Regions from separate parts of the Amycolatopsis sp. NPDC043887 genome, predicted to be linked through region 1. Evidence: predicted binding sites of a transcription regulator. Region 1 holds the regulator's gene; each other region holds the start of a gene.
What was found. Region 1 encodes HspR, which represses chaperone genes until heat shock. Its sites were predicted from a motif close to ANNTTGAGTNNNNNNNACTCAANNT; they were not measured.

Region 1 (10,409 bases):
CGCGGCCACGAACCCGTGGCTCACCGTGACGCCGGTGGTCGAACACGGTGAAGAGGCCCCCGGCTGCGTGCAGGGCACGCTCGCGGAAGCCGTTACCCAGCAAGGATCCTGGCCGGGGCACCGGATCCTCGTCGCCGGCTCGCCCGCGATGATCCGCGCGACGGTGTCCCGGATGCTGGTCGCGGGCAGCGCGCTCGACCAGATCGCGTACGACCCCTTCACCATCGACTAGGCACTGTCCGAATGCGATTCCATAATGGGGATCAGTCACCGGACGCATACCGTTACGTGACCCGGTAATCACGGAGAAAAACCCACCCGATCGGCGGATCACGCTTTCCGGCCCCAGTGGCGAAAAACACTGGTTAGCAAGGAAAATCCCGCCTGCTTGATCACCTTTACTTAGTGCCAGACGGTGTTGACGGCGCGTATATCGTTTGCTCCGTTCGAGCGGGAAACAACCATTCGTGGATCCTTTCGCGACGTTCGGGCATACAGTCGGGACCCCTCGGGGGAACACGAGCACGATGACATCGGGTCTGGAGAATATGCCCGATCCAACTGGAGAAAATCGTTCACCCATGACTGCCGAAACAGTGAAGTACGAGCATCCACCGAGTCCGTCGAGATCTTCACCGATTCCCGTTCCACCCTTGATCGAAACACCGTCGGCGGACAAGACCGTCGCGATGGCCAAGCTCATCAGGGAGAGTTTCGCCGCCGTCGAAACGAAGGCCGAGGAGCTGTCCCAGTACTTCTACGGCGTGCTCTTCTCCGTTTCGCCGGATGTCAGGGCGTTGTTCCCGATCAACATGGCCACGCAGCGAAATCGTTTGCTGCGCGCACTCGTCTACGTCGTCCAGATGGTGGACCGGCCCGACGAGCTGGCCACGTTCCTCGGTCAGCTCGGCCGTGACCACCGGAAGTTCGACGTCGTCGGCCGCCATTACGACGCCGTCGGCGTCGCGCTGATCGCCGCGTTGAAAAGGTTCCTGAAGGACGACTGGACACCGGAACTGGAAGACGCCTGGGTCACCGCGTACGGCGTCATTTCGAAGCACATGCGCGAGGCCGCGAGCAAGCAGACCGGGCCCGCGTGGTGGAAGGCGACCGTCATCGAGCACCGCCTCGCCTCCCGCGACGTCGCCGTGGTCAAGGTGCGCACCGACCAGCCGCTCCCGTATCGGGCCGGCGGCTACGTCAGCGTCGAAGTCCCGCAGCGGCCGCGCATGTGGCGATACTTCTCGCCCGCCACCGCGCCGCACCAAGACGGAACGATGGAGTTCCACGTGCACGCCGTGCGCGGCGGCTGGGTCTCGCGCGCGATCGTCCACCACACCCGGTTCGGCGACGTCTGGCGCCTCGGTCCGTCGCTCGGCGCGCTTTCGGTGAACCACACGGAAAGACGTCCGCTGCTGATGATCGGCGGCGGCACCGGCGTCGCGCCGCTGCTCGCCCTGCTCGACGACATGTCGCGCTGGAAGAACAACCCTCCGGTGCACCTGTTCTTCGGCGGCCGCCGTCCGGAAGACCTCTACGCACTCGACGAACTCCGCGGGCTCACCGTCACCTGCCCTTGGCTGACGGTAACCCCGGTGACCGAGGAAGGCACCATCGCCGGTGGCGACCGCGGCACGCTGGCCACGGCGGTCACCCAGCGCGGCGCTTGGAAGGAGCGCGACGTGTACGTCGCCGGGTCACCGCCGATGATCCGGGCGACGATCGCGAAACTGCTCGCCGCGGGCACCGACCTGGAGCGGATCAAGTACGACCCCTTCACCCTGGACTGAACCGATGCGTCCTTCGTATTAGGCCGATCGGCTGTTCCACCTGGGCTTGACGCAGCAGTAGGTCAGTGAATCATTGACCGCGGTCACCGGCGGATTTATGGTCTAGACCACATTGCTCCCCCTCACGGGAACACCGTCGTTCCATCCCCCAGGAGCCGGCATGACCGTCAAACGCAAGCTCGTGGCAGCCGCCGCCGGTGCGATCCTCGCCCCGATCGCCATCGTGGCCATCCCGCAGGTGGCCAGCGCACATGGCTACGTACTGTCCCCGCCCAGCCGCCAGGCGAACTGCGCCCAAGGCAAGGTTTCCGGCTGCGGTGCCATCGTCTACGAACCGCAGAGCGTCGAAGGCCCCAAGGGGCTCCGCAGCTGCAACGGCGGCGTTCCCGGATTCGCCGAGCTCAACGACGAATCGAAGCCGTGGCCCGCCGCGTCGGTCGGCAACAGCGTGACCTTCAACTGGAAGTTCACCGCCTACCACCGGACCACGAACTACGAGTACTACATCGGTGGCACCAAGATCGCCGACATCAGCGGGAACAACTCCGCGCCGAAGGACCCGACGTCGCACACGGTGAGCCTGAACGGCTTCAGCGGCCGCCAGAAGGTGCTCGCCATCTGGAACATCGCGGACACGCCGATGGCCTTCTACAGCTGCATCGACCTGCAGATCGGCGGCGGCAATCCGCCCACGACGAGCAACCCGCCGACCACCAGCAACCCGCCCACGACGTCGAACCCGCCGACCAGCACCACCAACCCGCCCACCGGCGGCACCTGGGCGGCCGGGACGTCCTACGCGGTCGGCAACACGGTGACCTACGGCGGCGTCACTTACCGGTGCCAGATGACACATACGGCGATCCAAGGCTGGGAGCCGCCGAACACACCCGCGCTGTGGACACGGCAGTGAAGCTGGCCCTCGTTCTCGTCGCCGGCCTCGTGGCCCTCGCGGGCTGCGGGGGCGGCGACGGCTCACCGCCCAACGCCGGCGCCCCGATCTCCCCGGTCCCCCAGTCGGCGGAGGCGTCCGCGGCGTACAACGACGCCGACGTGATGTTCCTGCAGATGATGATCGCCCACAACAACCAGGGCGTGGAGATCGTCAAACTGGTGAAGGCCAAGCAGGGGCAGAAGCAGGAGCTGACGAATCTCGCGGCCGCCATCGAGGCGACGCAGCAGACCGAGACCACCGACATGCGGAACTGGCTGAAGGCCTGGGGCAAACCCGAGACGGGTTCGGCGGATCCGCACGCGCACCACCATCACGGTGGCGACGGACTCACCGACAAGGGCCTCCTCGAAGCACTGTCCAAAAAGGATGGTGCGGAGTTCGGCCTCGACTTCGCCGACATCTTCGTCGCGCACCAGCACAACGGGGTCGCGCTGGCGAGGACCGAGCTGAAGGACGGCAAGAACCCGGAGGCGAAGGCGCTGGCCCAGCGGATCATGGACTCGCGCACCGGCGAGGTCCAGCAGATCCGGACCCTGGTGCCCGGCCAATAACGCATTTAGTCCTCTGAATGCGGGGTAAGGCGACACGCGCGCTGGGCTCAGGCTCCACCACCTCCGCCTTGCCAAGGTGGCGTTCCGGACCCCACCCGCAGCAGGTACCTCAAAGGTGACCCGGAGCATTCAGAGGACTAATTGCGTTTTCTGGGCTTCCAGACCACGAGCGCCGTCTGCTGCCGCAAGGGAACGAGATCCTTGCGGTAGGAGGCGTGCACGGCCGCGGCCGTCTGTTCGGCGGCGACGTACGCCGCCGTGAGCTCTTCGGTCAGTTCGGCGATTCGCGCGCGGAGCGCGTCGACCTGGTTCTCCAGCTCGATGATCCGCTTGATGCCCGCGAGGTTGACACCGTCCTCTTGGGACAGTCGCTGCACTTCGCGCAGCAACGCGATGTCCCGCATCGAGTAACGCCGTCCACCGCCGGAGGTCCGGCCCGGCGACACGAGACCCTGGCGGTCGTAGGACCGCAGGGTCTGCGCGTGCAGGCCGGAAAGCTGCGCCGCCACCGAAATGACGAACACCGGGGTGTCCTCGTCCGCACCGTGCGGCAGCCCGCCGAACATCGTGCTCACCTGCCTTCGAGAAGTTCGGTGATCTCCGGTCGCGGATCGTGATCTGCCATGGCCTCCGCGTAGGCCTCCAGCGCTTCACGGGCCTTGTCGTCCAATTTGGCCGGGATGGCCGCCTGCAGGGTGACCAGCAGATCGCCCTGCGAGCCGTCGCGTTTCGCGATTCCCTTGCCGCGCACCCGGAGCACGCGACCGCTCGCTGTGCCCTGCGGCACCTTCAGCGAGACCTTGCCCTCGAGCGTCGGCACGGTGATCGTGCCGCCGAGGGCCAGCTCCGTGAAGGACACCGGCACGGTGATCGTCAGGTCGAGGTCCTTGCGCCCGAACACCGCGTGCGGAGCGACGTGCACGCGGACGTACAGATCGCCCGGCTGCGCGCCGCCACGGCCCGGTTCACCCTGGCCTGCCAGCCGGATCCGCTGGTCGTCGGCGACGCCCGGCGGGATCCGCACGGTCAGCGTGCGGGTGCGGGTGCTGATGCCCTCGCCCGCGCATTCCGGGCAGGGGTCGTCGATGATCGTGCCGCGGCCGCGGCAGTCACGGCACGGCTCCGAGAACGCGAACGCGCCCTGGCTCCGGCTGACCAGCCCGCTGCCCTGGCAGGTCGCGCACGTCCTCGGGGAAGTCCCCGGCTTCGCGCCGTTGCCGCCGCAGGTGGAACAGGTCGCCGGGCTCGACAGCCGCAGTGGCAGGGTCGCGCCCTTGACCGCCTCGGCGAAATCGATCCGGACGTCGGTCTCCACGTCCGCGCCGCGCTGCGGCCGGTTCGCCGTGGCACCGGCCGCGCCGCCGCGACGGCCGAAGAGCCCGCCGAGGATGTCGCCGAGACCGCCGAAGCCGCCCTGCTGCTGACCCGCCTGGCCGAAGATGTCGCCGACGTCGAAACCGCCGCCGCCACCGCCGGCCCCCGGGAAGCCGAAGCCGCCGGGACCGCCGGAGCCGAAGAGGCGCCGAGCCTCGTCGTACTCCTTGCGCTTGGACGTGTCGGAAAGAACGCCGTACGCCTCGGAGACCGCCTTGAACTTCTTCTCGGCCTCCGCGTTGCCCGCGTTGGCGTCGGGGTGGTTCTCCTTGGCCAGCTTGCGATAGGCCTTCTTGATCTCGTCCGCGGTGGCGTCGGAGGAGACGCCCAGCTCACGGTAGAAGTCCTTACCGATCCATTCCCGTGCACTCACCGAACGTCTCCTCCTTTCACGCCGTATCGCCGATCAGCGGTTGTTCTCATCGAAAAGTTCGCCCTCGAGCGGCAGCTCGCCACCGACGGGCGGGTCCACCGGGGCGCCCTGCGCCGACGGCGCGGGAGCCGCGCCCGGCTCGTGGTCGGTGACCCCGACCAGCGCCGCGCGCAGCACGCGTTCGCCGAAGCGGTATCCGCGGCGCATGACCGTGGTGACCGTCGGCCCGGTGACGTCCGGCGACGTGCTGTGCTGGACCGCCTCGTGGACGCTCGGGTCGAAGGGCTCGCCCTCGGCGCCGAACGGCTCGAGGCCCGACCGCTGCAGGCTGCCGACCAGCTTCTCGCCGACCGCCTTGAAGGCGCCCGTCAGATCGCCGTGCTGCTCCGCGCGCTCGAGGTCGTCGAGCAGCGGGAGCAGATCGTTGACGACCGACGCCTTCGCGCCGGAGACGACCTGCTCGCGGTCACGGTCGACGCGCTTGCGGTAGTTGGCGTACTCCGCCTGAAGACGCTGGAGGTCGGCGGTGCGTTCCGCCAGCTCCTTCTCCAGTCCGGTGGCCACCGACACCGAGTCGTCCACAATGGACTCCCCGAGGCCGGGGCCCGCGTGTGCGGCGGGCTCCGGCTCCGTCGGGACAGCCGGCTCTTCGGTCGGAGCGGCGTGCTTCGGACCATCCTTGGGCTCGGTCGCCGGGGCGGCCGAGCGGACCTCACCGGTCAGCGGATCGATCCGCCTACGGTCCCGCACGACCACCGGTTCGTCCGGGCCCCGGCCCTCGGTTTCGTCGTAGCGTCCGGTCACTTCTTGTCCTTCTCGTCCTCTTCGACGATCTCGGCGTCGACGACGTCGTCCGCCTTGGCCTGCGAACCGGCACCCGCGCCCGCCGCACCGGCGGCACCATCACCGGCGGCACCTTCGGCGCCCGGGGTGGCGTTGGCGTAGAGCGCGGTGCCCAGCTCCTGGGAAGCCGTGTTCAGCTTCTCGATGGACTCGCGGATCTTCGCCGAGTCGGTGCCCTTGAGCGCCTCGTTGGCCTCGTCGATCGCGGACTTCACCTTGCCCTTGAGCTCGTCGGGCAGCTTGTCCTCGTTGTCCTTGACGAACTTCTCGGTCTGGTAGACCAGCGTCTCCGCCTGGTTGCGGGTCTCCGCCTCCTCGCGGCGCTGCTTGTCCTCCTCTGCGTGCGCCTCGGCGTCCTTGACCATGCGCTCGATGTCGTCCTTCGGCAGCGCGGAGCCACCGGTGATCGTCATCGACTGCTCCTTGTTCGTGCCGAGGTCCTTCGCGAGGACGTGCACGATGCCGTTGGCGTCGATGTCGAAGGTGACCTCGATCTGCGGCACGCCACGCGGGGCGGGCGGGAGACCGGTCAGCTCGAACATGCCGAGCTTCTTGTTGTGCGCCGCGATCTCGCGCTCACCCTGGAACACCTGGATCTGCACCGAGGGCTGGTTGTCGTCCGCGGTGGAGAAGATCTCCGAACGCTTGGTCGGGATCGTGGTGTTGCGCTCGATGAGCTTGGTGAACACGCCGCCCTTGGTCTCGATGCCCAGCGAAAGCGGGGTCACGTCGAGCAGGAGGACGTCCTTGACCTCGCCCTTGAGTACACCGGCCTGCAGCGCCGCGCCGACGGCGACGACCTCGTCCGGGTTGACGCCCTTGTTCGGCTCGCGGCCGCCGGTCAGCTCCTTGACCAGCTCGGACACGGCGGGCATGCGGGTGGAACCACCCACGAGCACGACGTGGTCGATGTCGCCGACGGCGACACCCGCGTCACGGATGACGTTGTTGAACGGCTTGCGGGTGCGCTCGAGCAGGTCCGAGGTGATCTTCTGGAACTCGGCGCGGGAGAGCTGCTCGTCGAGGAACAGCGGGTTCTTGTCCGCGTCCACCGTGATGTACGGCAGGTTGATGCTGGCCGAGTTCGAGCTGGAGAGCTCGATCTTCGCCTTCTCGGCGGCCTCACGGATGCGCTGGAGCGCCATCTTGTCCTTGGTGAGGTCGATGCCGTTGGACGACTTGAACTTGTCGACCAGCCAGGTGACGATGCGCTCGTCCCAGTCGTCACCGCCGAGGTGGTTGTCACCGGAGGTCGCGCGGACCTCGACGACACCCTCGCCGATCTCCAGCAGCGAGACGTCGAACGTACCGCCACCGAGGTCGAAGACCAGGATGGTCTGTTCCTTCTCGCCCTTGTCGAGGCCGTACGCCAGCGCCGCCGCGGTGGGCTCGTTGACGATGCGGAGCACGTTCAGGCCGGCGATCTGCCCGGCCTCCTTGGTGGCCTGCCGCTGCGCGTCCTCGAAGTAGGCGGGGACGGTGATGACCGCGTCGGTGATGGTCTCGCCCAGGTACGCCTCGGCGTCGCGCTTGAGCTTCATCAGCACGCGGGCGCTGATCTCCTGCGAGGTGTAGGCCTTGCCGTCGATCTCGGTCTTCCAGTCGGTACCGATGTGCCGCTTGACCGACCGGATGGTCCGGTCGACGTTCGTCACGGCCTGGTTCTTCGCCGGCTGGCCGGTCAGCACTTCGCCGTTCTTGGCGAAGGCGACGATGGACGGGGTGGTGCGGGAACCTTCCGAGTTGGCGATGACCGTCGGCTCGCCGCCCTCAAGGACAGCGACGACCGAGTTGGTCGTGCCGAGGTCGATGCCGACCGCTCGCGCCATGGTGTGATCCTCCTGCTAGTTCGTGACCTGCACGTTTCGACCCACCTTGAGTGGGCTCAACGCAAGTTGTATCGGGATGGTGGGGCTTCCGTCAAGCCGGACTTGAGTCACCCTCACTCAACCTTGTATCCGGCTCAACGTGCGGCACGATCGTCTTGTTCCCGGACTACCGGCAGACCGTGCCCGGAGCGGGTGTGACGCCGCTCGCAGTGTTCTCTATCGCGCGACCGCGCTCGCGCTGCCAGGGCGCACACCGCATGCACGTCACCTCCCGTCGAAGGCGCCCTGCCATCCCGATCACGGGGCCTGACGGCCGAAACGCGCGACTCCAAAAGATCAAGGGCTTCCGGCCACCTCAAGCTCGGTCACCTGCCGAAGGCACGGGCCAGCCCGCGCACCCGCTCGCCATGTCCCAGAACTCCGAATACCGCCAGCCGTGCGGCGAGAAGGTTTTCACCAGTCCCTGCATCGCCCGCATGTCGGCGTAGGAGGTGAACGGCGAGCCGAAGTCGTGACAGCCGATCGCGCGATACGCGCCGTAGGACGGGTCGAGCTGGGAGTACGGCAGCAGTCCGTCCGCGTTCCCCGCCGTCGCGGCCTCGATCGCCTTCGCGAGGTCCGGCCAGAACGCGGGGAGGATGAGGCTGCCGTAGACGCCGGCCGCCATCTCCTCGGCGGTCGCGTTCCGCCCGAGCTGTTTCGACGGCACACCTCCGGGCGTCCGCATCAGCGCGTCGTAAGTGGCGAGGGCGTCCTTGCCGCGAAGCGCGCAGTCGGCCGACGTCGTGCACCACCGCGCGAAGTCCTTGAGCGCGCTTTCGGTCGCGATGGCCTCTTCGAGGACCGCCTGCCTGGTCGGCCGCGAGTGGTCGACCGCGCCGTCGAGCACCATCGTCCGGATGCGCTTCGGGTACTTCTCCGCGTACACGGCACCGAGTTCGGAACCGTAGGAGACGCCGAGCCAGTTCACCTTCGGCTCGCCGAGGGCGACACGGATCGCTTCGATGTCGTCCGCGGCCCGCCAAGTGTCCACAGAGGACAATCCGGGACCGGTCCTGTTCAGACATTCGCCGCCCGAAGCGCGGTTGTGCGCGAGGAGCTTGTCGTAGTCCGCGCGGCTCCGCGGGAATCGGCTGATCGCCGGATCGTGCAGACCCGGCCCGCAGGTGATCGCGGGCCCGCTGTCGCCGACGCCGCGCGGGTCGAACCCGATGACGTCGAACCGCTGCCGCACTTCGGCCATTTCCGGCCGGTCCAGCGCGAAACCGCGGCCGCCGTACTTGAGCACGGTGACGCCGGCACCGCCCGGACCGCCCGGATTGGTCAGCAGCGAACCCACGCGACGCGCGGGATCGGTCGCGGGCAGTTTCGCCAGCGCGATCGAAAAGCCATCGCTCACCGGCAGGCTCGCGCATTCCAGTGTCGGCGCGTACTCGGTCGCGCACGGCTTCCAGTCGATCCCTGGCGCGGCGGACGCGGGCAGCGCGGAAAGCGGCAGCAGGGTCAGCGCGGTGATCGCGGCGAGCGTCTTCATACAGGCTTCACCGTGATCGAGCCGGTGCCGGCCTGGAGGTCGAGGACGTTCGCCGAACCCTGGTCCTGCCGGACGCCGCCGGTCTCGACCTTGCCGACCTCCGCCTTCGCGCGGACCTGGTACGCGCCGTCGGGAACGGTGACGACGACCTTGCCGACCTCCGCGTTCGCGGTGACCGCGCCCGGCTTCGCGAGACCGACCTCGATGTCGCCGGTGCCGGTGCGCAGGTTGACCGGCCCGGACGTGTTCATCACCTTGAAGTCGCCGACGTCGCCCTTCAGATCGACCGAGGCGGCGCGGGCGAGGGTGATCTTGCCGGTGCCGATGGACCCGGAGATCGCCAGCTCGCGCGGCACCACGACGTCGTAGTCCACGCCGCACTGCTGGCAGCCGCCGAGGACCAGCGTGCCGTTCTCGACGCTGTACGTCTTGCCGGGATTCTTGCCGTTATAAGTCACTTCGCGGCGCAGCGAGACGGGGGCGCCGTCCTCGACCCGCAGCGTGACCGCGCCGACCGGGACGTCCACCCGGATCGCGGTGACCTGCTCGGTGACGGGCGCGCCGTCACTCAGTTTCTGCTGGAATTCCCCTGTGCAGCCGACGATCCCGAAGGCGGTCAGCGCGCCGAGAGCGAGCGCGCCGAGGACGCGCTTTTCTTTGTTCCCCATGAGAAAGTGTTTCCCCCGATAAGTCCGTCAGGCCGCTTTGACCTTGACGCTTCCGCTGTCGGTGTTGAGATCGAGTTTGTGCTGAGCCGAACCGGACTGGTTCACGTCGATGTCGCGGCTGCCGCTGTCACTGGTGCCGGTGACGTTGTAGTCGCCTGCCGGAACGGTCACCTCGACCGAACCGCTGGCGGTCCGCGCCGCGACGTCGGCGCCCTTGACCAGTTCGAGTTCGATGCGGCCGCTGTCGGTGTGGGCATCGACGTTGCCGCCGAGCCGTTCCCCCTTGATGCCACCGGAAGCCGCCCGCACGGTGACGGCCTGCCCGATATTCGCCAGTTCGACGCGGCCCGCGTCGGACCGGACCTTGACGGTGCCCGGCACGTCGGTGACGGACACGGCGCCGGAATCGACCGTGACGTCCACAGTGGACACTCCGGCGATGTCGAGCGCACCCGAGTCCAGCTTGCCCGAGACCGGGATTCCGGCCGGGAC
Region 2 (10,409 bases), on a different contig from region 1:
GCAGAGCCCGCATCCGCCGGTGTTGCTGGGCGGGCTGTCGCCGGTGGCGCTGGATCGCGTCGGCCGCCGCGCGGACGGCTGGCTTCCCGCGGGACTACCCGCGCCGTATCTGGCGAAGCTCTGGGAGACCGTGGTGAGCGCGGCCGAGAAGGCGGGTCGCGATCCCGGCACGCTGCGGCGGGTCCTGCGGATCAACCCGAAGCCCGGAACCGATCTCCAAGACGTCGCCTCGCAGCTGAAGGTGGCTGCCGAAACCGGGATCGCCGAAGCCTTCGTCGACCCGCACTACCTCGCGCGGGACGTCGGCCACGCCCTCGATCTCGCCGCCGAGCTGCGCGACCTCGTCCCCCGCGACTGAAGGCCCTCCCCGTTCGCCGGGAAGGGCCTTCAGCGGCTCAGGATTCGCCGTCGGCGAGCTGAACGAGCGCGTGTGCCTTCGCGGCGTACTTCCAGTTGCCGAGGTCGCGGATGGTCTTGATCTTGAGCTCGGCGAGGAGTTCGTCGTGCTTCTTGGTCAGGCCTTCGAGAGCGGACGGGGGGCGCGTCCAGCAACTCGCTGATCCCTTTGTCCTCCCATGCCTTGTCGACCAGCTTGGTCAAGTTCAGGCTCACGGTTTTCGCCTTTCCTCGGGGCAGGTACGGCATCACCCTGAACGTGATCCATGTCTCAGGCAACCGGAGATCACCCGTTCACGCGTCGTCCACCGACGAGCGGACCGATGACAAATGTGACCCAGGTCGCGTACAACGAACGGGTGACGCAGCGGAGAACGGGCGGAGGCTGCCTCTTCCTGGTGATCGTGCTGTCCGTCCTGGGGATCGCTTACCACCTGTGGGAGCGTGGGACGTCGGTGACACCTGCGGGAGTCACCGTTTCGGACGGCGCGGGCCAGTACGTGGCGCTGGGCGATTCGTACACGGCGTCGCCGGGCACCGGTCGACCTGTGGGTGCGCCCCCGGGCTGCGACCGCTCGGACAACAACTACCCGAGCCTGCTCGCCGCGAAGCTGCGCCCGGCCGAGTTCGTCGACGCCAGCTGCGGTGGCGCCACGACCGAACACCTCACCGGTGAGCAGAAGACCCGGGACGGCACGAACGCTCCGCAACTCGACGCCATCGACGGCGACACGACCCTGGTGACCATCGGGATCGGCGGCAACGACGTCGGCTTCGTCGGCTTCGCGAGCCAGTGCACGACGCAGGTGCAGACCGCTTCGCCTTGTAGGGCCCAGCTGACCGCGGGTGGACGTGACCAGCTGGCCGAGCGGATCGCCGCAGCGGCGGGGCGGCTCGGCGGAATCCTGGACCAGATCCGCGCGAAAGCCCCTTCGGCGCGCATCGTGGTCGTGGGGTATCCGACGGTGCTTCCGGACGACGACGCCGGTTGCTGGCCGGTCCTGCCCGTCGGCGCGGGGGACGTCGCCTACTTCCGCGACTCGCTGAAACGACTGAACACGGCGCTGCAGGAGACCGCGAAGGAGCACGAAGCGGGCTTCGCCGACATGTCGACAGCAAGCAAGGGGCGGGACATGTGCAGCGCCGCGAACCGGCGCTGGGTCGAAGGCCCTGCTCCCTCCGTGCCCGCGGCGCCGCTGCACCCGAACGCGCGGGGCGCGGAAGGGATGGCGGAGGTCATCGAGAAGCTGCTCAAGCTCGCGTAGGGGTTTCTCCGGACTGGCGAGGCCTCGGGATGCCGAGCTGTATGACCGGACCTTTCATGCGGGACTGTGTGGATTTCGGGTCATCCAACGTCCCAAAATCCACACAGTGGACCTCATTGGTCCGGTCATGCGCCCTTCCGCGGCTTAAGCTGCGAAGCGACCTTTCGTAGGCTCGCGAAGCTCCTACGCGGCCGACTCCGACTCGCTGACCTGCGGAAAGAGAGCAAGGGACCTTTGCTATCACTTACTTAGGCACGCTAAGCGAGTGATAGCAAAGGTCCCTTGCTCCACTTGAGGTCAGGCGCGGACGACCGCTTGGGCCTTGCCCAGAACGGCCTTGCCCTCGAACTTGGCGGTGATGTCGACGCGGGCGGTGCCGTCGTCGTTGACCACGGCGACCTTCCCGGTGAACTCGATCGTCGCCGCGCCGTCGTTCGGCACGACCACGGGCCGCGTGAAGCGCGCGAAGTAGTCGACGAGGCGGCCGGGGTCGCCGAGCCAGTCGGTGACGAGCCGCGCCCCGAGCGCCATGGTGAGCATCCCGTGCGCGATGACGTCGGGCAGGCCGACCTCCTTGGCGAAGGCCTCGTTCCAGTGGATGGGGTTGAAGTCCAGCGACGCGCCGGCGTAGCGCACCAGCTGCTCCCGGGTGACGTCGATCGTCAGCGGTGTCAGTTCTTCCCCGACGGTGAACGTGCTCACGCGTCCTCCCCCCGGACCACGAGCTGGGCGTTCGTGGTGGCGATCGGGCCACCGTCGGCGCCGGAGATCTCGGCGCGCAGGTTGATGAAGTCGTTCCCGGCGCGGGTCATGATGTTGTCGATGTACGTGGTGAGCGACAGGACGTCGCCCGCGTGCACCGGCCGCGTGTAGGTGAACCGCTGGTCGCCGTGGACCATTCGCGAATAGTCGAGCCCCAGCTCGGGGTCCGAGACGATCGCGTTGATCGAGGCGAGGTTGATGATCGTCAGGAACGTCGGCGGGGCGATGACGTCGGGGTAGCCGGCCGCCTTCGCCGCTTCGGTGTCGCGGTAGAGCGGGTTCGCGTCGCCGAGCGCGTCGGCGAACTCCCGGATCTTCTCGCGACTCACTTCATAGGTACTGGTCGGCGGGTACACCCGCCCGGTGAACGACTGGTCCAAGGCCACCCGAGCAGGCTACCGAACCCGAAAAATACCCGAAGCCGCCCTGGTGACCAGGACGGCTTCGGGTAAGACAGGTAGAACCGCTAGACGCTCAGCGGGTCTCTTTGTGAGTCCGGTGCGTACCGCAGTTCGGGCAGAACTTCTTCATCTCCAGGCGATCCGGGTTGTTGCGCCGGTTCTTCTTGGTGATGTAGTTGCGGTGCTTGCACTCCTCACACGCGAGCGTGATCTTCGGTCGCACGTCAGTGGCAGCCACAGCATTTCCTTCTCTACTAGGCCTGGGATACCCAGGATTACCGCGTAGCGGTGGCCGGACTTGAACCGGCGACACAGCGATTATGAGCCGCTTGCTCTGCCAGCTGAGCTACACCGCCTTACATGAACCTGGCCGCGACACGCTTACGTGACGCGGCTGAGGTCGCGAGCCCCTTTACGGAATCGAACCGTAGACCTTCTCCTTACCATGGAGACGCTCTGCCGACTGAGCTAAAGGGGCCTTGCCTCTCGCGAGGACTTGGAAAGATTACCAACTTCGGAGGACCCCGATTTCAGGGGGGTCCCCTTACCGCAAAACCTCAGGTCAGCAGGGTCAGGACGGTCTCGGAGTGCCGCCCCGGCGAGCGTGCCGTGCGGGCCTGCAGCCACGCCTCCAGGCGGTCCTCCGGCAGCGGCCGCGAGATGAGGTAGCCCTGCGCCACGTCACACCCCATCGCCTCGAGCTGATCCCGCGCGACGTCTTCCTCGACACCCTCCGCCACGACCGTGAGGCCGAGCGAATGGCCCAGTTCGACGATGGAGCGCACGACGGCGAGGTCGCCGAGGTCGGTGCCCATGCCGAGGACGAAGCTCTTGTCGATCTTGACCTGGTCGACCGGGAGCTGCCGCAGGTACGCCAGGGACGAGTAGCCGGTGCCGAAGTCGTCGACGGCGAGCACGATGCCCAGGGAGTGCAGCTCCCGCAGGATCGGCAGTGCCTTCTGCGGGTCGGACATCACACCGGACTCGGTCAGCTCGAAGGTGAGCAGCTCGGGCGGGATGCCGAAACGGTCGAGTTCGCGCGCGACCTTCGTCGGGAAGTCCTCGTCGGCCAGGTTCCGGACCGACAGGTTCACCGCGGCGGAGATGCGCAGACCTTCGTCGAGCCACTTGCGCACGCGCTTCAACGACTCTTCGAGCACGAACGACGTCAGGACGCCGATGAGGCCGGCCGCTTCGATCGCCGGGACGAACTCGTCGGGGCCGAGCCTGCCGAACTCCGGATGCACCCAGCGCACGAGCGCCTCGACGCCTTGGATCTGCCGGTTCGGCAAGGTGATCTTCGGCTGGTAGTGGACGCTCAGCTGGCCTTCTTCCAGCGACTGCCGGAACTGCGTGACCATTTGGAACCGGCGCATGAAGATCTGGCCCATGCTGGCCATGTAGCCACGGACCTCTTCGCCGCCCTTGGTCGCGCGGACGGCGACGTCGGCGCGTTGCAGGAGCCCGTCGACGTCGACCTGTTCGTCGTCTTCCGCCGACGAAGTGGCGTAGCCGATCATCGCGTTGGCTTCGACGGAAAGCCGGTCCACCGGATACGGGGCGACGAGTTCCGCGCGCAGCAGTTCCGCGGAGGCCTGGGCGCGTTCCGGCGCGCAGCCGACAAGGAGCGCCGCGAAGGACGCGCCTTCGAGCCTGGCGAGCGGGACGTCGGGGCCGAGCGCGTCGCGGATCCGGCGGCCCGCGGCGATGACCATCCGGTCGGCCCAGACGTAGCCGAGGGCGTCGCTGACGGTGGAGAAGACGTCGAGGTCGATCCGGAGCACGACCGCGTTGGCCTGTTCCCGCAACGGTTCCTTGGCGACCTGGCGGAAGCCCGGCCGGTTGAGCAAGCCGGTCAGCGGATCGTGGTAGGCGTCGTGGCGCAGGGTCGCGAGCAGGCGCCGGTTGTCCAGCGACGTCGCGAGGTGGCTGGCCATCGTGCCGAGCAGCTGGACGTCGTACTTGCCGAACCCGCGCCAGCGGGACAGCCTGTCGTGCGCTTCGACGACGCCGAGGAGCTGGTTCGCGCTGCGCAACGGGACGACCAGCGCCTCCTGCGCGCCACGGTCGAGCAACGCGGAGCGGACGTCGGGATTGGCTTCGGTGATCCGGAAGTGCCGGACGTGCGCGCCGGGCAGGCGCAGCAGCGGGTCGTCGGCGGCCGGGTCGACGGGCGGCAGTTCGTCGCCCGCGACGACCATCCGCATGGTGTCCTTCGGTTCCAGCCGGAGCCTGAGCACGACCCGGCCGGCGGCGAGCTGGTCCTTGATGCGTTCGGCGATGGTCGCCCATTCGCGGACGTCGACACCGCCGACGAGTTCGTCGGCTCGCCCGGCGGGCCGCGCGGCGGCCTGTTGACCGGATCGCGCGACCATCAGGCTGACGTCGGACAGCGCTTCCATGTCGCGCTGCTCGCGGAGCAGGTCGGAGTACGCCCAGTACAAAGCGGTGAGCCCGAGGAACACCGCCAGCACGAGCGGCCAGGCCTTCGGCGTCCCGGAAATGACCAAATATCCGGAAAGGCCGACCGAAGCGTTGACGAAGCCGACGACGAGGATGCGGCCGGTCAAGCGGATCGCGGTGCTGACCCGCATGCGGCGGCGCAGCACGCGGACGGCGGCGAGCGCGAGCAGCGTGCTGACCAGCGGCGCGGTCAGAGTGCCCGCCAGCGCGGCGATCCAGGTCATGTCGTGGGCGCCGGAGGCCTGTTTCACCAGCCCTGCCACGGCGAACGCGCCGGTGATCTCCAGCAGGAAGGCGCCGGCGTTGTAGAGCACGCGGCCCGCGACCTTGCGGGCCAGCAATGTCCCGATGCCCGCCGCGAGGTGGGCGGCGAGCACGACTTCGAAGGGAGCGACGAAGAAGCCGATGACCAGCGGGATCTCGGTGAACGAGATCGTCCACGAGATACCGCTGCGGACGTCGACGTTGATGCCGAGCTGTTCGGCGAGGAGGAACGCGAGCGCGAGGATCGGCCCGATCCACAACAGGTCGTCCGAAGCCTCGAAGTCCAGCCAGAGGCTGACCGCGGCCGCGGCGGCGATGCCCATGGTGAGTACCGCGAAGGTGTAGACGCGGAACCGTCGCTCGTCGGTACGAGCCTCCGTAACGGCGCCTCCCTTGCCCGCCGGCGCCTGTGCGGCGCTCCCGGGCCTGCCGTTCGTGTCCGGCATCCGACCTTCCTTCCCGGCTGCCCAACCGGCCTTGTCCTACCGCGACCTCGGGGACGAGGGCAATACAGTACCCCGGAGGGCGTACCCGAGTCCCATTCGAGACAGTATGAGATCACCCCAGGGTTAACAATGGGCGCGTCCCGCTGACCTGCGTGGACCAAGGGGTGAAATGGGAGCGTTATTCGCGTTCCTTCCGACTACCGGAAGTCACCTGGCGCCACGCCCCGGCCAATCTCGTGAAGTTCCCGGCGGACCCATCAGTAGGGGCTTGAATAGCCCTATGAATAGCCATGCCATCGCCGCCGGGCACGCCGAGCGGCTCGCCACCGTGGACGCCCTGCTCCCCGAAATGCCTGCACTGGAGCCTGTCGAGGGCTCCGTGTCACTCTCCGCGACAGCAGGCGACTCGGCGGCCGCCGGATTGTCGGTACGGACCGAGGCCCGCCCCGATTCTGTTGACTCTCCGTGGCGGGCGCTCGTCGAGCATCGCCTCGAAGCGCGGCTCACCGGCCCTCGCCCGGAAGCTGCCCTTGACGCATTACTCACCCGATGGGATGAACATTTGAAGACCGTCGCCCCACCTGGGGATGTCGAGACCGCGGCGACCGTGGTGCGGCCCAGCCGGGACTCCCCCGGCTCGGCCGAATTGCTGCGCCGCGGCTTCGCGCCGGTGCTGGTGATCGCGGTCCGCCCTGCCGACCGGCTCGCCGTGACGGGGCCGCCCGCCACTCCCGGAGTGCACATCCGGCCCGCCGAAGCGGATGATCTCGAAACCGCCGTCGGACTCGAACTGGAATTGCAGCGTTATGACGCGCAGTTCGGTTCTGTCACTTTGCGCGAGGGCGCGGAGGAAACGATCACCACGGACCTGTCGAAACATCTGGGCCGGGAAAATCCGACATTGTGGATCGCCGAGCTGTACGGACGTCCGCTGGGCATGGTTCGGGTGCAGTTCCCCGGTGAGACGGCGTGGATCGGCGGCCGGGTCGCGGCCGACCGGGTCGGCTACCTGTCGTCCCTGGCGGTGGCCGAACCCGCGCGATCGAGCGGGGTGGGGACGGCGCTCGCCGCGCACGCGCACCAGGTCTTCGACGAATGCGGCACCGAAGCCGTGCTGCTGCACCACGCGTTGGCCAACCCACGATCGACGCCGTTCTGGTACGCGCAGGGCTACCGGCCGCTCTGGACGTACTGGCAGCGCCGACCCGCGGTGCCCTGATCCCGATAGGCTCATTTCGTGAAGAGGGACGATGACGCGGCCCCGGTGGCGCCGACCGGGGTCGACACCGAAAAGCCGTCCGCGGCGAGGATCTACGACTGGTTCCTCGGCGGGACCCACAACTGGGCGGTCGACCGCGAGTTCGCCCGCGCGCTGGAAAAGCAGTGGCGGTGGGTCAAACCGGGCGCGCGGCACAACCGCGAGTTCATGAACCGTGTCGTGCGCGCGGCGCTGAACGCGGGGATCCGGCAGTTCATCGACCTGGGTTCCGGTGTCCCGACCGCCGGGAACGTGCACGAGATCGTCCAGGAGGAGCTGGAGCCGGGCGACACCGCGAAGGTGGTGTACGTCGACTACGAGCCGGTGGCGGTGGCGCACGCGGAGCTGATCCTCGAACGGCACGAGGCGACCGGCTGGGCCGGGATCGTCCAGGCGGACATGCGGCGGCCGAAGGACGTCCTGCGTCATCCGGAGACCCTGCGGCTGATCGATTTCGACCAGCCGGTGTGCCTGATGATGATGGCCGTCCTGCATTTCGCCGGGCCGCACGACGATCCGCCCGCGCTGGTCGCGACCTACCGGAACGCGCTGGCGCCGGGTAGCTGGCTGGGGCTGTCGCACATGAGCTTCGGCGGCCAGACGGGCGAGGACGCGGACGGGCTCCACTGGATGGTCGAGCAGTACCGGAAGACGAGCAACCCCGTGTGGATGCGGGATCGCGAAGAGATCGAGCCGCTCTTCGGGGATTGGCCGTTGCTGGAGCCCGGCGTCGTCCACCTGCCCGACTGGCGGCCGGTGCGGGAGCTGCGGCGGGACGAAGAAGGCGCCCGGCCGTTCGCCTGGTGCGGAGTCTCCGTCCACCCCTGACATCCGACCTCTGAGCCCAACGCGTCGCGTTTAGCCCGCTAAACGCGACGCGTTGGGCATTAGAGGTCGGAGGATTGGGTGATCGCTGACGGCGAACGCGAAAAGGAAACAAACGGGTCGATCGGAGAGTTGAGCTAGGCAGACTCAACTAACCGAGGAGTGCACAGATGACCGACAACCGCCTCCTGCCCGTCCTCCCGCTCGATGACGACGTCGTGCTGCCGGGCATGATCGTCCCGCTCGACCTCGCCGACACGGAGACGCGCGCCGCGGTGGAGTCCGCCCAGGCCAACACGCCTGCCCAGGCTTCCTTCCCGGGGATCCGGTCCAGCGCCGCCACGAAGGCCGAAGTGCTGATCGTCCCCCGCGTCCACGGCGAGTACGCCGAACTCGGCACCATCGCGACCGTCGAGCGCATCGGGCGCGTGCCCGGCGGCAAGACCGCGGTGTTGCTGCGCGGCACCCGCCGCGCCGTCGTCGGCCGCATCGCCGACGGACCCGGCGCCGCCCGCTGGGTGCACGCCGAGGTCGCCACCGAGACCACCGACGACAACGCCGCGAAACTCGCGTCCGAGTACAAGTCCGTCGTCATCGCGATCCTCCAGCAGCGCGGCGGCTGGCAGATGATCGACGCCGTCCAGGAGGTCGAAGACCCGTCCGCGGTCGCCGACCTGGCAGGCAACTCGTCCTACCTCAAGACCGAGCAGAAGCTCGAACTGCTGACCACGCTCGATGTCTCCACGCGACTGGAGAAGGCCCTCGAATGGAGCCGCGAGCAGCTGGCCGAGCTCGAGGTGACCGACACCATCCGCAAGGACGTCCAGGAGGGCATGGAGAAGCAGCAGAAGGAGTTCCTGCTGCGCCGCCAGCTCGAAGCGATCCGCAAGGAGCTGGGCGAACTCGACGGCACCGCCAACGACGACGACTACCGCGCCCGCGTCGAGGCCGCCGAGCTGCCGGACGCGGTCAAGAAGGCCGCACTGTCCGAAGTGGACAAACTGGAGCGGACCTCCGACCAGTCCCCCGAGGGCGGCTGGATCCGCACGTGGCTGGACACCGTCCTCGAACTGCCGTGGAACGAGCGCACCACCGACGTCCACGACATCGCGGCGGCGCGCGACATCCTCGACGCCGACCACGCCGGTCTCGACGACGTGAAGGAACGCATCATCGAGTACCTGGCCGTGCGCAAACGTCGCGCGGAGTCCGGACTCGGCCCGGTCGGCGGCCGTCGTTCGGGCGCGGTGCTGGCGCTCGCCGGTCCTCCCGGGGTCGGCAAGACGTCGCTCGGCGAGTCCGTGGCGAAGGCGATGGGCCGCAAGTTCGTCCGGGTCGCGCTCGGCGGCATCCGCGACGAGGCCGAGATCCGCGGTCACCGCCGCACCTACGTCGGCGCGCTGCCCGGCCGGATCGTCCGCGCCATCAAGGAAGCGGGCTCGATGAACCCGGTCGTGCTGCTCGACGAGATCGACAAGGTCGGCGCCGACTACCGCGGCGACCCGACGGCCGCGTTGCTGGAAGTGCTGGACCCGGAGCAGAACCACACCTTCCGCGACCACTACCTCGAGGTCGAGCTCGACCTGTCCGACGTCGTGTTCCTGGCGACGGCGAACGCGCTCGAGACCATCCCCGGCCCGTTGCTGGACCGGATGGAGCTGGTCACCCTCGACGGCTACACCGAGCACGAGAAGGTGACCATCGCCCGCGACCACCTGCTCCCCCGCGAGCTGGAGCGCGCCGGCCTCGGCAAGGACGACGTCACGCTGACCGACGGCGCGTTCAGCCGCATCGCCGCCGAGTACACGCGGGAAGCCGGGGTGCGCAACGCGAACCGGACCATCGCGAAGGTGCTGCGGAAGGTGGCGACCAAGGTCGCCCTCGACGAGGTCGAGCTGCCGCTCACGATCGACGCCGACGGGCTCGAGACCTACCTCGGCCGTCCTCGGCACCTGCCGGAGTCCTCGCTGCCCGCGTCGACACAGCGAACGTCGACCCCGGGCGTGGCGACCGGGCTGGCCGTGACCGGCGCCGGCGGTGACGTCCTCTACATCGAGGCGTCGCTGGCGGATCCGGAGTCGGGCTCGACCGGGCTGTCGCTGACCGGTCAGCTGGGTGACGTGATGAAGGAGTCGGTGCAGATCGCGTTGTCGTACCTGCGCTCGCGCGGCGCCGAGCTGGAACTGCCGGTCGGCGACCTGAAGGACCGCGGCATCCACGTGCACGTCCCCGCGGGCGCGGTGCCCAAGGACGGGCCGAGCGCCGGCATCACGATGACGACCGCGCTGGCGTCCCTGCTTTCGGGCCGGGTCGTGAAGTCGGACGTCGC
Region 3 (10,409 bases), on a different contig from region 1:
GGCGCTCCCGCCGCGCAAGGCGGCACCAGTTGCAGCAAGGGCGAACAGAACGTGTTCGCCGCCGTCGTCCCCGTCGAATGAACCATCCTCGAGAAGAAGGGCCCATGAAGAGCCTCGCCGTGCTCCCCGCCGCGTTCGCCGTCGTCCTGCTGAGCGGTTGCGGCGCCGATCCCGCTCCCGCGGCCGCGCCGCCGCCCTCCCCCGCCCCCACGGCCGACCAGGTCCTGGCCGGTACGCCGTGTGGCGAGGTCACCGGGTTCCAGGGCGCGAAGAACAAGGTCGTCGTGCGCGGGAAGGCCGAGTGCGCCGAAGCGACGCAGGTGCTCACGGACTACTTCGCCAAGCTGACGCCCGCCGAGGCGGCGTCACCGCAAGGGCCCGGCCCCGTGGTGGTCGGGGCTTGGACGTGCGGGAGCGGGCCGAACGATCCGGTGACGAGTTGTTCGACCGAAGACGAGCGCCAGATCGAAGCGACCCGCTCCTGAGCCTCAGTCGCCCCAGTTGGCCGTACATGGTGCAGGCCTCGAACCTCTGTCCTGGTTTCGAGAACCCGCCGTCCCGCGACACGTCACCTTGCCGCAGTCGGCGGTTTTGCCCACCAGGGCCGTGCCGCCCTGCTTGCCGCCGGAGAGAAGGTCGCGCAAGGCGAGGCCGAAACCGGACAGATCGTCACCCTTCACGAACTCGAAGGTGTGTCGATGGGCGCGGTACCGGCGCCGGTTTCCGTCTGAGGTACATGAAGGTCGAGTTTCCTCGGCTCAGCCGAGGGAAGGGTCCTTCACCCGCGGCCGCTGTGGCTGCTCGCGTACCTGGGAAAGGCCTCCGGGTTTCCGCGCCTTTTCCGACACACGAGTCCTTTCGTCGTTCACTGGAGCCTCAGCAGGACTTCGTGTTCGAGTTTGCCGACGAGAAGGTACTCGGGCCGATATCCGGGCGGGACCACGAAACAGACGAGACCCGTGGTGCCGCCGAAAGCGCCGGGAGCGCCCGCGCAGTCCTTGACCCGCTCCGGCTCACCGTGTTCGTCGGCCGACAGTTCCAGCGGCGTGTCGCCGAGGCGGGACGCCTCGATCCGCAAGGTGAGGACGTGGAATCCGCTCAACCACGCCTCGGCTCCCTCGGGCGGCCCGGTCCTGCTGTCGAGCACCCGCACGACCGCCTCCCCGGATACGGCGGTCTGCCCACGGGCGAACACCGGCGGCGGTCCCCATAAGTCGCGACGGTGTTCCCAGAGATTCGGGACGGGGTCGGCCGCCTCACGGTAGGCCTTCCCGCCGAAGCCGACCGGCGTCAGGACCACTAACGCGGCGAAGGCCAGCCCGGCCAGGAACGGCAGGGACTTCCACGCGATCCCCGGTCTCGCCACTCTGACCAGCACGATGGCCGCGAGCGCCAGGAGCGCCCAGCCGAGGGACATCGCCGTGATCTTCTCCCACGGATGGTGGGCTTCCACGACGTCGGCGGCCCCGCGCACGGACAGAACCCGGTCCGTCACCGACGAAAGCCGGGCGACCACCGGATCAGCGAGGCCGAACGCGTCTCTTGTCGGCACTTCGATCGCGCGGCCGTCTTCGGTGATCGCCAGAACCTCGTAGGAGGTACGCGGGCCGTGCTGTCCTTCGGTGGTCGTGGAGTTCGTTTCGGAGATCACCGCGCGCACATCGTAGGTGCCGGCCAATCCTTCGACGGCCCATCGTCCGGCGAAGGCCGCGACTGAACCCCAGACGATCCCGATCACGAACGCGATGATCATCGCGTTCGTGCGCTGCCCGTCTTTCCGATCCAGTTCGAGGAAGACCACCAACACCCCCTGTCCGGCTCGCCCAGCCTATAGGCCGAGGCCGCCGCACGGCACGGGATTTGTACCCACCCCTTGCGATCCGAAGTAAGAGTCGTCTAGACTCAAACTATGCTCACCAGGGAAGACGCCGTGAAGGCGGTCGAGAACGCGGTCGACGCGGCCGCTCTGTTCGCCCGCCATCGCTACCGCGAACTGGCGGCCGCGCTCCACCCCGACCGCAACCCCGGCGACGAGCGCGCCCACCGTGCCGCCGCCACCCTCAACCGCCTTCACGACAGTTGGAAACGCGCCAGGCGCCAGACGGTCACCACGGCGACGTCGGCGTACGCCCTCACCGCGCCGCACGCGGTGGGCAGTGTCGCGACGACGTACCGGACCACCGGGCCACACCTGGTGAAACTCGTCCGCGACCCGGCGCTCAATCCGCTGATCCACGCCGAATGGGACGCGTTGCGCGCGCTCGACGGCTTCACCGAACGGCACCGGTGGCTGCGCCCCTACTACCCGCGGCTGCTGGACACTTCCGGTCCGGTGGCCAGAGGTGACCGCGCGTTCAGCGTCCTCGATCCGCTCGTCGACGGTTTCGTCACCCTCGCCGATATCGGGAAAGCCTTCCCCGGCGGGCTCGACGGCCGCGACTACGCGTGGATGCACCGCCGCCTCCTGCGTGCCGTGGCGGGCGCGCACCGGGCGGGTGTCGTCCACGGCCACCTCACCGCGGACAACGTGCTCGTCCATCCCGGACAGCACGGCATCGTCGTCGTCGGCTGGTCCTTCGCCGTCGAAGACGGTGTGCTCCCGCTGGCGGCGGACAAGTCCGTCGACTACCCGCCGGAAGTCCACAAAGGACTACCGGTGACCGTGGCCACCGACGTCCACATGCTCCACCGCATGATGCTGGAACTCCTGGCACCGCACGAAACCCGCCAACGCGAATTCGCGACCTGGTGCACACAGGAAGCCCCGGCACAACGACCCGACGCCGCCGACCTGCTCGACGAGTACGACGCGCTGCTCGACGACCTGTACGGCCCCCGCGCCTTCCGCCCCTTCACCATCCCCGAGACAGGAGCCTGACCATGGGACACGGACACTGGGACGACAACGCCTACGCCGCCGCGAAGACTTTCCGGCGGGCCAAGGGCGAGGACGACTTCGGCTACACCGCCGATCTGCGCTCCAAGCCCGCGAAAGACTGGAAGGTCGCGCCCGCGCTCGACCCGCTGAACGCCGTCCGGGAATGCCGGGATTCGGCCGACCACACCGATTCGACGCCGATCGCGGTGCTGTTCGACGTCACCGGCTCGATGCGCCGGGTGCCGCGGGTCATGCAGGGCAAGCTCGGCAAACTGCACGGCCTGCTGAAGCGCCGGGGCTACCTGGCCGACCCGCAGGTGATGTTCGGCGCGATCGGTGACGCCGACAGCGACCGGGTCCCGCTGCAGGTCGGGCAGTTCGAATCGGACAACCGGATGGACGAGCAGCTGCGCACGATCTTCCTCGAAGGCGGTGGCGGCGGGCAGAAGAGCGAGTCCTACGAACTGGCCGCCTACTTCATGGCCCGGCACGTCGTGACCGACGCGTGGCAGAACCGCGGCCGCAAGGGCTATCTGTTCATCATCGGCGACGAGCTGAACAAACCCGCGCTGGAGGCGCGCCACATCCGCCGGGTGATCGGGGACGACGTGCGGGAGGACATCGACCCGGCTTCGGTGTACCGGGAGCTTTCCCGTAAGTGGCACGTCTTCTTCGTGCTGCCGAACCAGTCGTCGTACTACAACGACCCGGAGATCGGCGAACACTGGAGCGGCCTGCTCGGCCAGAACTTCCTGAAGCTCGACGATCCCGGCGCGGTGTGCGAACTGATCGCGGCCACCATCGGGCTGGAAGAGCGGGTCGTCGACGTCGACCGTGCGCTCGCCGATCTCGCGGACGTCGGCTCGGTCGCCGAAAGCAAGGCGGTCGGCAAGGCGTTGGCGAAGCTGGGCACCAAGACGGTCGTCACGTCGGCGGTGCCCGAGGCCGAGGGGCCGAGCGACGTGGTGCTGCGATGAGTCGCCTGGACGGTCACGTGGTGGTGGTCGGGCTCGGCTTCGGCGACGAAGGCAAGGGCGCGGTTGTCGACGCGCTCTGCGCCGACCGGCCCACTACCGCCGTGGTCCGCTTCAACGGGGGCGCGCAGGCCGCGCACAACGTCGTCGTGGACGGGCGGCACCACACGTTCAGCCAGTTCGGGGCGGGCACGTTCGCCGGCGTGCCCACCCATCTGTCGCGGTTCGTGCTGGTCGAGCCGTTCGCGCTGGCCGCCGAAGCGCGGCGGCTGGAAGCGGCAGGTGTCCGGAATCCGCTCTCGCTGCTGAGTATGGACGGCCAGGCCCTGCTCACCACCCCGTTCCACATCCACGCCAACCGGGCAAGGGAGGAGGCCCGGGGCGTGAACCGGCACGGCTCGTGCGGGAAGGGCATCGGCGAGACCGTCTGGTACTCGCTGCTGCCCGGGGCCGAGCCGGGTGACGTGGTGGAGAGCCAGGAGGTGATCGGGACGCCGGGGGAAGCGCCCACGGTCGCCGACTGTGCCCGGCCGTCGGTGTTGCGGCGCAAGCTGGACGCGCTCGCGCGGTTCTATGCCCCGCTCGCCACACCACCGCACGGCGTCGACGAACTGGTGGCGCTGTACCGCGATTTCGCGGACGCGGTGCGGATCACCGACGGGGACGAAACGGGACGGCTGGCGGATTCCGGGCGGCTGGTGTTCGAGGGAGCGCAGGGGGCTCTCCTCGACCAGCACCACGGGTTCCATCCGCACACGACCTGGTCGACCACCACGCCGCACAACGCCCGCGACCTGCTGGGCGGGCGCCCGCACGCCGTCCTGGGTGTCACGCGGACGTACCTCACCCGGCACGGCGCGGGACCGCTGCCGACCGAGTCCGCCGCCGTGCTCGCCCGCTTTCCGGAGGCGCACAACGAAACCGGCGAATTCCAGGGCGCGTGGCGGGCGGGTCATCTCGACGCGGCCCTGCTCGATTACGCGATCGCGGCCTGCGACGGCGTCGACGCGCTCGCGGTGACCCACCTCGACGCGACCGGGCTGGAGGTCGTCCCCAAGGACGGCTCTCCCGCCGTCGACCTGACGGATCCGCTGGCGTGGTTCGGTGCGCGGCTGCCGGTGGCCGTCACCGGGTACGGCCCGGACAGGGCCGGTTACCGGGTCGCGGAGGCAAGGTCGACAATCTACGCGTGATCGAGTCGACGCCGGTGTCCGTTGACGTGCTCGTGGTGCGGTTCGCCCCCGGCACCAGGAACGTGCTGCTGGGAATCGCGCCACGAGCCGCCGAGCCCTTCGCGGGAGAACTCGCCCTGCCAGGGGTGCTGCTCGGGCTCGGGGAACGGCTGAGGGAGGCGGCGCACCGGGCGGTGGCCGGCAAACTCGGCCTGCCGTCCGACGCGCTCTCGGCGGCCGGGCAGCTCGCCACCTTCGACGAGCCGAACCGTGATCCCCGCGGTCCCACGCTCTCCGTCGCCTTGTGGGCAACGGTGGATCCCGCGCTCGACGAGCCGGGGAACGTGGTGTGGGTTCCGCTGGACGAGGTCCCTCCGCTGGCGTTCGACCACGACCGGATCGTGGCGGACTGCCGCCCGATGCTGGCCGAGCGGCTGTGGCGGGACGTGGCGTTCACGGCCGGGCTGCTGGGTCCGATCTTCACGACGGCCCAGGCGCTGGACGCGACCGAAGCGCTGACCGGGGACCGCCCCTATCCGGCCAACCTCGGCCGGACCATGGAGCGGGTCCCCGGTTTGCGGCGCACCACCGAACACGCGGCCGCCCTCCCCAAGGGAGGACGGCCGCCGTCGCTGTGGCGCTGGGAGTGACGAGGTCAGATCCCGCAGGAGGAGGCCGACCAGAACCGCGTCGACCGGTGTGCCACGTGGGTGTGATCGTTGTGGCCGGGGTAGCCCGGCCCGAGGATCTCCGCGAACCCGTGGTTACGGGCCTGCTTCGCCAATCCGCAGAAGCCCTGCGAGCCGGCACCGAGATCGACGGCGTCACCGTAGAGATGACGGCTGTTGGTCGCGCCGCCGACCGCGTTGTTGCAGGCGACGCTGCGGAAGCCGCCGTTGACGTCGATCGGCCGGTCGCCCATGGCGTGCCGCATCGCCTGCAGCTTCCACATCGAGACCAGCGCGTTGGCTTTCGCCGTCGCCGGTGTGACGTTGCCGCCCGACCAGTCTGAGTTGCACCGGTTCAGTTCCGCGTAGGTGAAGTTGATCGGCGTGCAGTCGTCGTCCTGCAACGCGTAGAGCTTCGAGAACGTGGCCGAACCGGCGATGCCGTCCGCGGCCAGCCCGTACGCCTGCTGGAAGCGGGTGACCGCGGCCTTGGTCCCCGCGCCGAACTGGCCGTCGAGGGCGAGCACACCACCGTAACCGGGGTACCCGGCGACCCGGATCTGCAGTTGCCGGACGTCCTCACCGGACGCGCCCTGGGACAACGTGCGTCCCCAGGAGTAACAGGCGTCGGCGACGGACACTTCGCCCGCCGTCACCGGGCCCGGATCGGCGGCGGCCGGAGTGGCCACCGCGGTACCGAGCCCGGCCACCAGGGCGAGCATCGGCAGGAGGAAACGAATGCGCATGACAGGAACACCTTTCAAGCAGGGAAGGTGAGACCCGTGACCCCCACGGGTTGTCAACGATTCACTGCCGAGGATGCTAACGCGGTTCCGGTTACCGCGCTGTGGGTCGTTCGACCCACACGCCCAAGCCGGAACTCGCGTGCTTGAAGACGTGACTCGCGTGCTTGGAGGCGGAACACTCCGGGCCGGGCGAGTTCCGTGTCCAAGCACGCGAGTTCCGGCTCCGAACACGCGAGTTCGGAGTTCGGGGCCGGGCCGTCAGCCCTTCAGCTGCGGGAAGTCCTCCTCGCGGAACTCCCCCGCCGGCCGTCCGTCGGCCTCGTTCTCCCGCCCGCGCAGCTCGACGCGCCGGATCTTGCCGGAGATCGTCTTCGGCAGTTCGGTGAACTCCAGCCGCCGGATTCGCTTGTACGGCGCCAGATGCTCCCGGCAGAAGGCCAGGATGGACACCGCGGTGTCTGCCGTGGGCTCGTGCCCGTTCGTCAGGACGACGTAGGCCTTCGGCACCGCGAGCCGGATCGGGTCCGGCGCCGGGACGACCGCCGCTTCGGCGACCGCCTCGTGTTCCAGCAGGACACTTTCCAGCTCGAATGGCGAGATCCGGTAGTCCGACGCCTTGAAGACATCGTCCGTGCGGCCCACGTAGGTGATGTAGCCGCGTTCGTCGATCGATCCGACGTCCCCGGTGTGGTATAAGCCGTTCGCGAAGGCCGCGGCGGAACGTTCCTCGTCGTCCGCGTATCCGGCCATCAGGCCGACCGGTCGCTTCTCGAGGTCGAGGCAGATCTCGCCCTCCTGCGCGCGTTCGCCGGTGACGGGGTCCACGAGCGCCACGGTGAAGCCCGGCAACGGGCGGCCCATCGACCCCGGCACGACGTCCTGCCCGGGCGTGTTGGCGATCTGGACGCTGCTCTCCGTCTGGCCGAAACCGTCGCGAATCGTTACGCCCCAAGCCTTTTCGACCTGGTCGATCACTTCGGGGTTGAGCGGTTCGCCCGCGCCGACCACCTTGCGCGGCGGCGTCTTCAGCACGGTCAGATCCGCTTGGATGAGCATCCGCCACACCGTCGGCGGGGCACAGAAACTGGTGATGCCGCACCGGTCCATCTGCGCCATCAAGGAGACCGCGTCGAACCGCGCGTAGTTGTGGAGGAACACCGTCGCCTCGGCGTTCCACGGCGCGAAAACGTTGCTCCACGCGTGTTTCGCCCAACCGGGCGACGAGATGTTGAGGTGGACGTCGCCCGGTTCGAGGCCGATCCAGTACATTGTGGACAGATGGCCGACCGGGTACGAGACCTGCGTGTGCTGCACGAGTTTCGGCTTCGCGGTGGTCCCCGAGGTGAAGTACAGCAGGAGCGGGTCTTCCGCCGCAGTCGGGCCGTCGGGCGTGAAGATGTCCGCTTCCTCGTAGGCGTCCACGAAGGACCGCCAGCCCTCGACCGGTTCACCGACGGCGATGCGCGTGTAGCCGCCCTCGACGTTCTCGAACTTGTGCGCGTCGACGGACCGGATCACCACGTGTTTCGCCGCGCCCCGCTCGACCCGGTCGGTGAGGTCCGCCGGGCCGAGCAGCGTCGAGGCCGGGATGATGACGGCGCCCAGTTTGATCGCGGCGAGAATCGTCTGCCACAGCTCGCCCTGGTTGCCGAGCATCAGGATCAGCCGGTCGCCCCTGGCCACGCCGAGTGAGCGCAGCCAGTTCGCGACCTGGTTGGACCGCCGCGCCATCTCCGGATAGGTCCAGCGGTTCTCGATGCCGTCCTCTTCGACGATCCACAGCGCGTACCGGTCCTGGTTGGCCGGGTCGGCCGCGACGACGTCGAACCAGTCCAGCGCCCAGTTGAACTCGGCGGGCCGGGGCCAGGTGAAGTCGCGATAGGCGGTCTCGTAGTCCTCGCGATGGGCCTGCAGGTAGTCCCGTGCCTCGCGGAACGTGCGGTATGCCTCCGAAGCGCTCACGATCGTCCTCCTGGTCCGCTGATAGGGCCGCCGGTTCTTTTTACTCCCCCTTGAACTCGGGCGCGCGGCGCTCGAGGAACGCCTGGACGGCCTCGCCGAGGTCCTTGCTGGGCAGGAACGCCGCGTTCCAGGCCGAGACGTAACGCAGGCCGTCCGCGACCTGGCGTTCGGTGTTGGCCGAGAGCACGTTCTTGGTGCCCTGCACGACCAGCGGCGGGTTCGTGGCGATCTCCGCCGCCAGCTTGCGAGCTTCGGCCAGCAAGGTGTCCTGATCCGCGTGGACGTCGTTGACCAGGCCGATCTTCTCGGCGCGGGCGGCGTCGATGTCCTTGCCGGTCAGGGCCAGTTCACGCAGGTGTCCTTCGCCGATGATCGGCGCGAGCCGCTGCAGGCTGCCGAGGTCGGCCACGATCGCGACCTTGACCTCGCGCACGCTGAACTTCGCGTCGGCGCTCGCCAGGCGGATGTCCGCGGCCGCGATCACGTCGACACCGCCGCCGATGCACCAGCCGGAAATGGCCGCGATGACCGGTTTGCGGCATTCCGCGATCGAGGACACGCTCGCCTGGAGGGTCTTGACCTCGTCGAGGAACTTCGTCCGTGGGCCCGCGAGAGCGTCGCCGCCGAGCATTTCGCCCCAGCTGGGCATCATGGCGGGCAGGTCGAGCCCGTAGGAGAAGTGCTTGCCGCTCCCGGTCAGCACGACCGCCCTGACCTGCGGGTCCGCGTCGAGCGCACGGAAGACGATCGGCAGCTCTCGCCAGAAATCGGGGCCCATCGCGTTGCCCTTGGACGGACCGAGCAGCGTCACTTCGGCGACGTGCCCGTCGATGTCCACCTTGAGCGAAACGAGATCGGGAAGACTGTCAGCTGTAGCGGTCATGGGGTCATCTTGACTCATGTGATTGACAGGCTGCCAACGGCCACTGTGCCCGGCCGCCCCTGAGATGCTTTCCTGGTACCAGCGAGTACTACCGGTGAGTACCGACGATCGACGAAGGACGGTGGGATATGAGCCCGGCCAGCAGCGCCACCGCGGTCGCCGACCTGCCCGCTCCGAGCACCACGCGCGGGCACGAACGATCCTCCCGGCCGATCGAGCTGTCGGGATCCTTCACCCATGAGGGTCACCGGCTCGCCTACACCGAGTTCGGCTCCGGCGACCGGGTGGTCGTCCTCACCCACGGCATCATGCTGACGAGGCGGATGCACGCTCCGCTCGCCCGCAGGCTGGCGCGGGCCGGTTTCCGCGCGGTGACCCTCGACCTGCTCGGTCACGGCGATTCGGACCGGCCCACCGACTCGTGGCTGTACTCGATGCCCGCATTCGCGGAGCAGACCGTCGCGCTGCTCGACCACCTGGAGATCGACGCCGCCGTCATCGGCGGGACGTCCCTGGGTGCCAACGTCGCACTCGAAGTGGGCGTCGCCGCCCCCGAGCGCGCGCTGGGCCTGGTCGTCGAGATGCCCGTGCTGGACAACGCGATCGTCGCCGGGCTGATCACGTTCGCGCCGCTGCTCATGGCCGCCCGGTTCCTGCCGGTGACCGTGCAGGGGGTGGCGCTGGCGGCGAAACTCGTGCCGCACGGCAACCAGTGGGTCGACGTCGTCACCGACACGCTGTCCCAGGAGCCCGCGCCGATGGCCGCGCTCCTGCACGGCGTGCTCTTCGGCCGGATCGCGCCGCCCAAGTCCATCCGGCGGAAGATCGAGACCGCGGCGCTGGTCATCGGGCACGAACGCGATCCGATCCACCCCTTCGGCGACGCCGACACACTGGCCGCGGACATGCCGGCGGCCGAGTTCGTCCAGGCCCGCAGCCCGGTCGAGTTGCGCTTCGATCCGACTCGCCTGACCGACACCATCGCTGAGTTCTCCGCGCGCTGTCATGACCACTGATCCGGCGCCGACCCGGGACGTGGGCGCGGAAGAACTCCGGACCGGGCGCCTGCTCTTGAGCCGCCCGGGTCCCGAAGACCTCGACGCGATCTTCGCCCTCCACACCGATC

Region 2: lon (endopeptidase La) is a predicted target of HspR. The motif match lies at 8,210-8,234, and genes of this name have one in related genera.
Region 3: AC069H_RS14575 (adenylate cyclase) is a predicted target of HspR. The motif match lies at 1,885-1,909, and genes of this name have one in related genera.

What each region holds. Positions count from the first base shown of each region.
Region 1 covers NZ_JBWKEB010000001.1:187,350-197,758, forward strand. The annotation lists gene AC069H_RS00960 (globin domain-containing protein) at 1-232, shown strand, start outside; gene AC069H_RS00965 (globin domain-containing protein) at 690-1,790, shown strand; gene AC069H_RS00970 (lytic polysaccharide monooxygenase) at 1,951-2,703, shown strand; gene AC069H_RS00975 (DUF305 domain-containing protein) at 2,688-3,296, shown strand; gene AC069H_RS00980 (heat shock protein transcriptional repressor HspR) at 3,434-3,862, opposite strand; gene dnaJ (molecular chaperone DnaJ) at 3,868-5,043, opposite strand; gene grpE (nucleotide exchange factor GrpE) at 5,077-5,847, opposite strand; gene dnaK (molecular chaperone DnaK) at 5,844-7,715, opposite strand; gene AC069H_RS01000 (alpha/beta fold hydrolase) at 8,071-9,249, opposite strand; gene AC069H_RS01005 (DUF4097 family beta strand repeat-containing protein) at 9,246-9,917, opposite strand; gene AC069H_RS01010 (DUF4097 family beta strand repeat-containing protein) at 9,945-10,409, opposite strand, start outside.
Region 2 covers NZ_JBWKEB010000009.1:305,445-315,853, forward strand. The annotation lists gene AC069H_RS25340 (TIGR03619 family F420-dependent LLM class oxidoreductase) at 1-358, shown strand, start outside; gene AC069H_RS25345 (SGNH/GDSL hydrolase family protein) at 729-1,661, shown strand; gene AC069H_RS25350 (MaoC family dehydratase) at 1,959-2,363, opposite strand; gene AC069H_RS25355 (MaoC family dehydratase N-terminal domain-containing protein) at 2,360-2,809, opposite strand; gene rpmG (50S ribosomal protein L33) at 2,898-3,062, opposite strand; tRNA gene AC069H_RS25365 (tRNA-Met) at 3,108-3,180, opposite strand; tRNA gene AC069H_RS25370 (tRNA-Thr) at 3,230-3,302, opposite strand; gene AC069H_RS25375 (putative bifunctional diguanylate cyclase/phosphodiesterase) at 3,382-5,997, opposite strand; gene AC069H_RS25380 (GNAT family N-acetyltransferase) at 6,278-7,216, shown strand; gene AC069H_RS25385 (SAM-dependent methyltransferase) at 7,235-8,083, shown strand; gene lon (endopeptidase La) at 8,251-10,409, shown strand, end outside.
Region 3 covers NZ_JBWKEB010000005.1:23,682-34,090, reverse strand. The annotation lists gene AC069H_RS14590 (hypothetical protein) at 1-81, shown strand, start outside; gene AC069H_RS14585 (hypothetical protein) at 105-485, shown strand; gene AC069H_RS14580 (hypothetical protein) at 866-1,807, opposite strand; gene AC069H_RS14575 (adenylate cyclase) at 1,910-2,878, shown strand; gene AC069H_RS14570 (hypothetical protein) at 2,881-3,855, shown strand; gene AC069H_RS14565 (adenylosuccinate synthetase) at 3,852-5,045, shown strand; gene AC069H_RS14560 (NUDIX domain-containing protein) at 5,042-5,674, shown strand; gene AC069H_RS14555 (D-Ala-D-Ala carboxypeptidase family metallohydrolase) at 5,680-6,438, opposite strand; gene AC069H_RS14550 (AMP-binding protein) at 6,697-8,400, opposite strand; gene AC069H_RS14545 (crotonase/enoyl-CoA hydratase family protein) at 8,441-9,283, opposite strand; gene AC069H_RS14540 (alpha/beta fold hydrolase) at 9,412-10,299, shown strand; gene AC069H_RS14535 (GNAT family N-acetyltransferase) at 10,289-10,409, shown strand, end outside.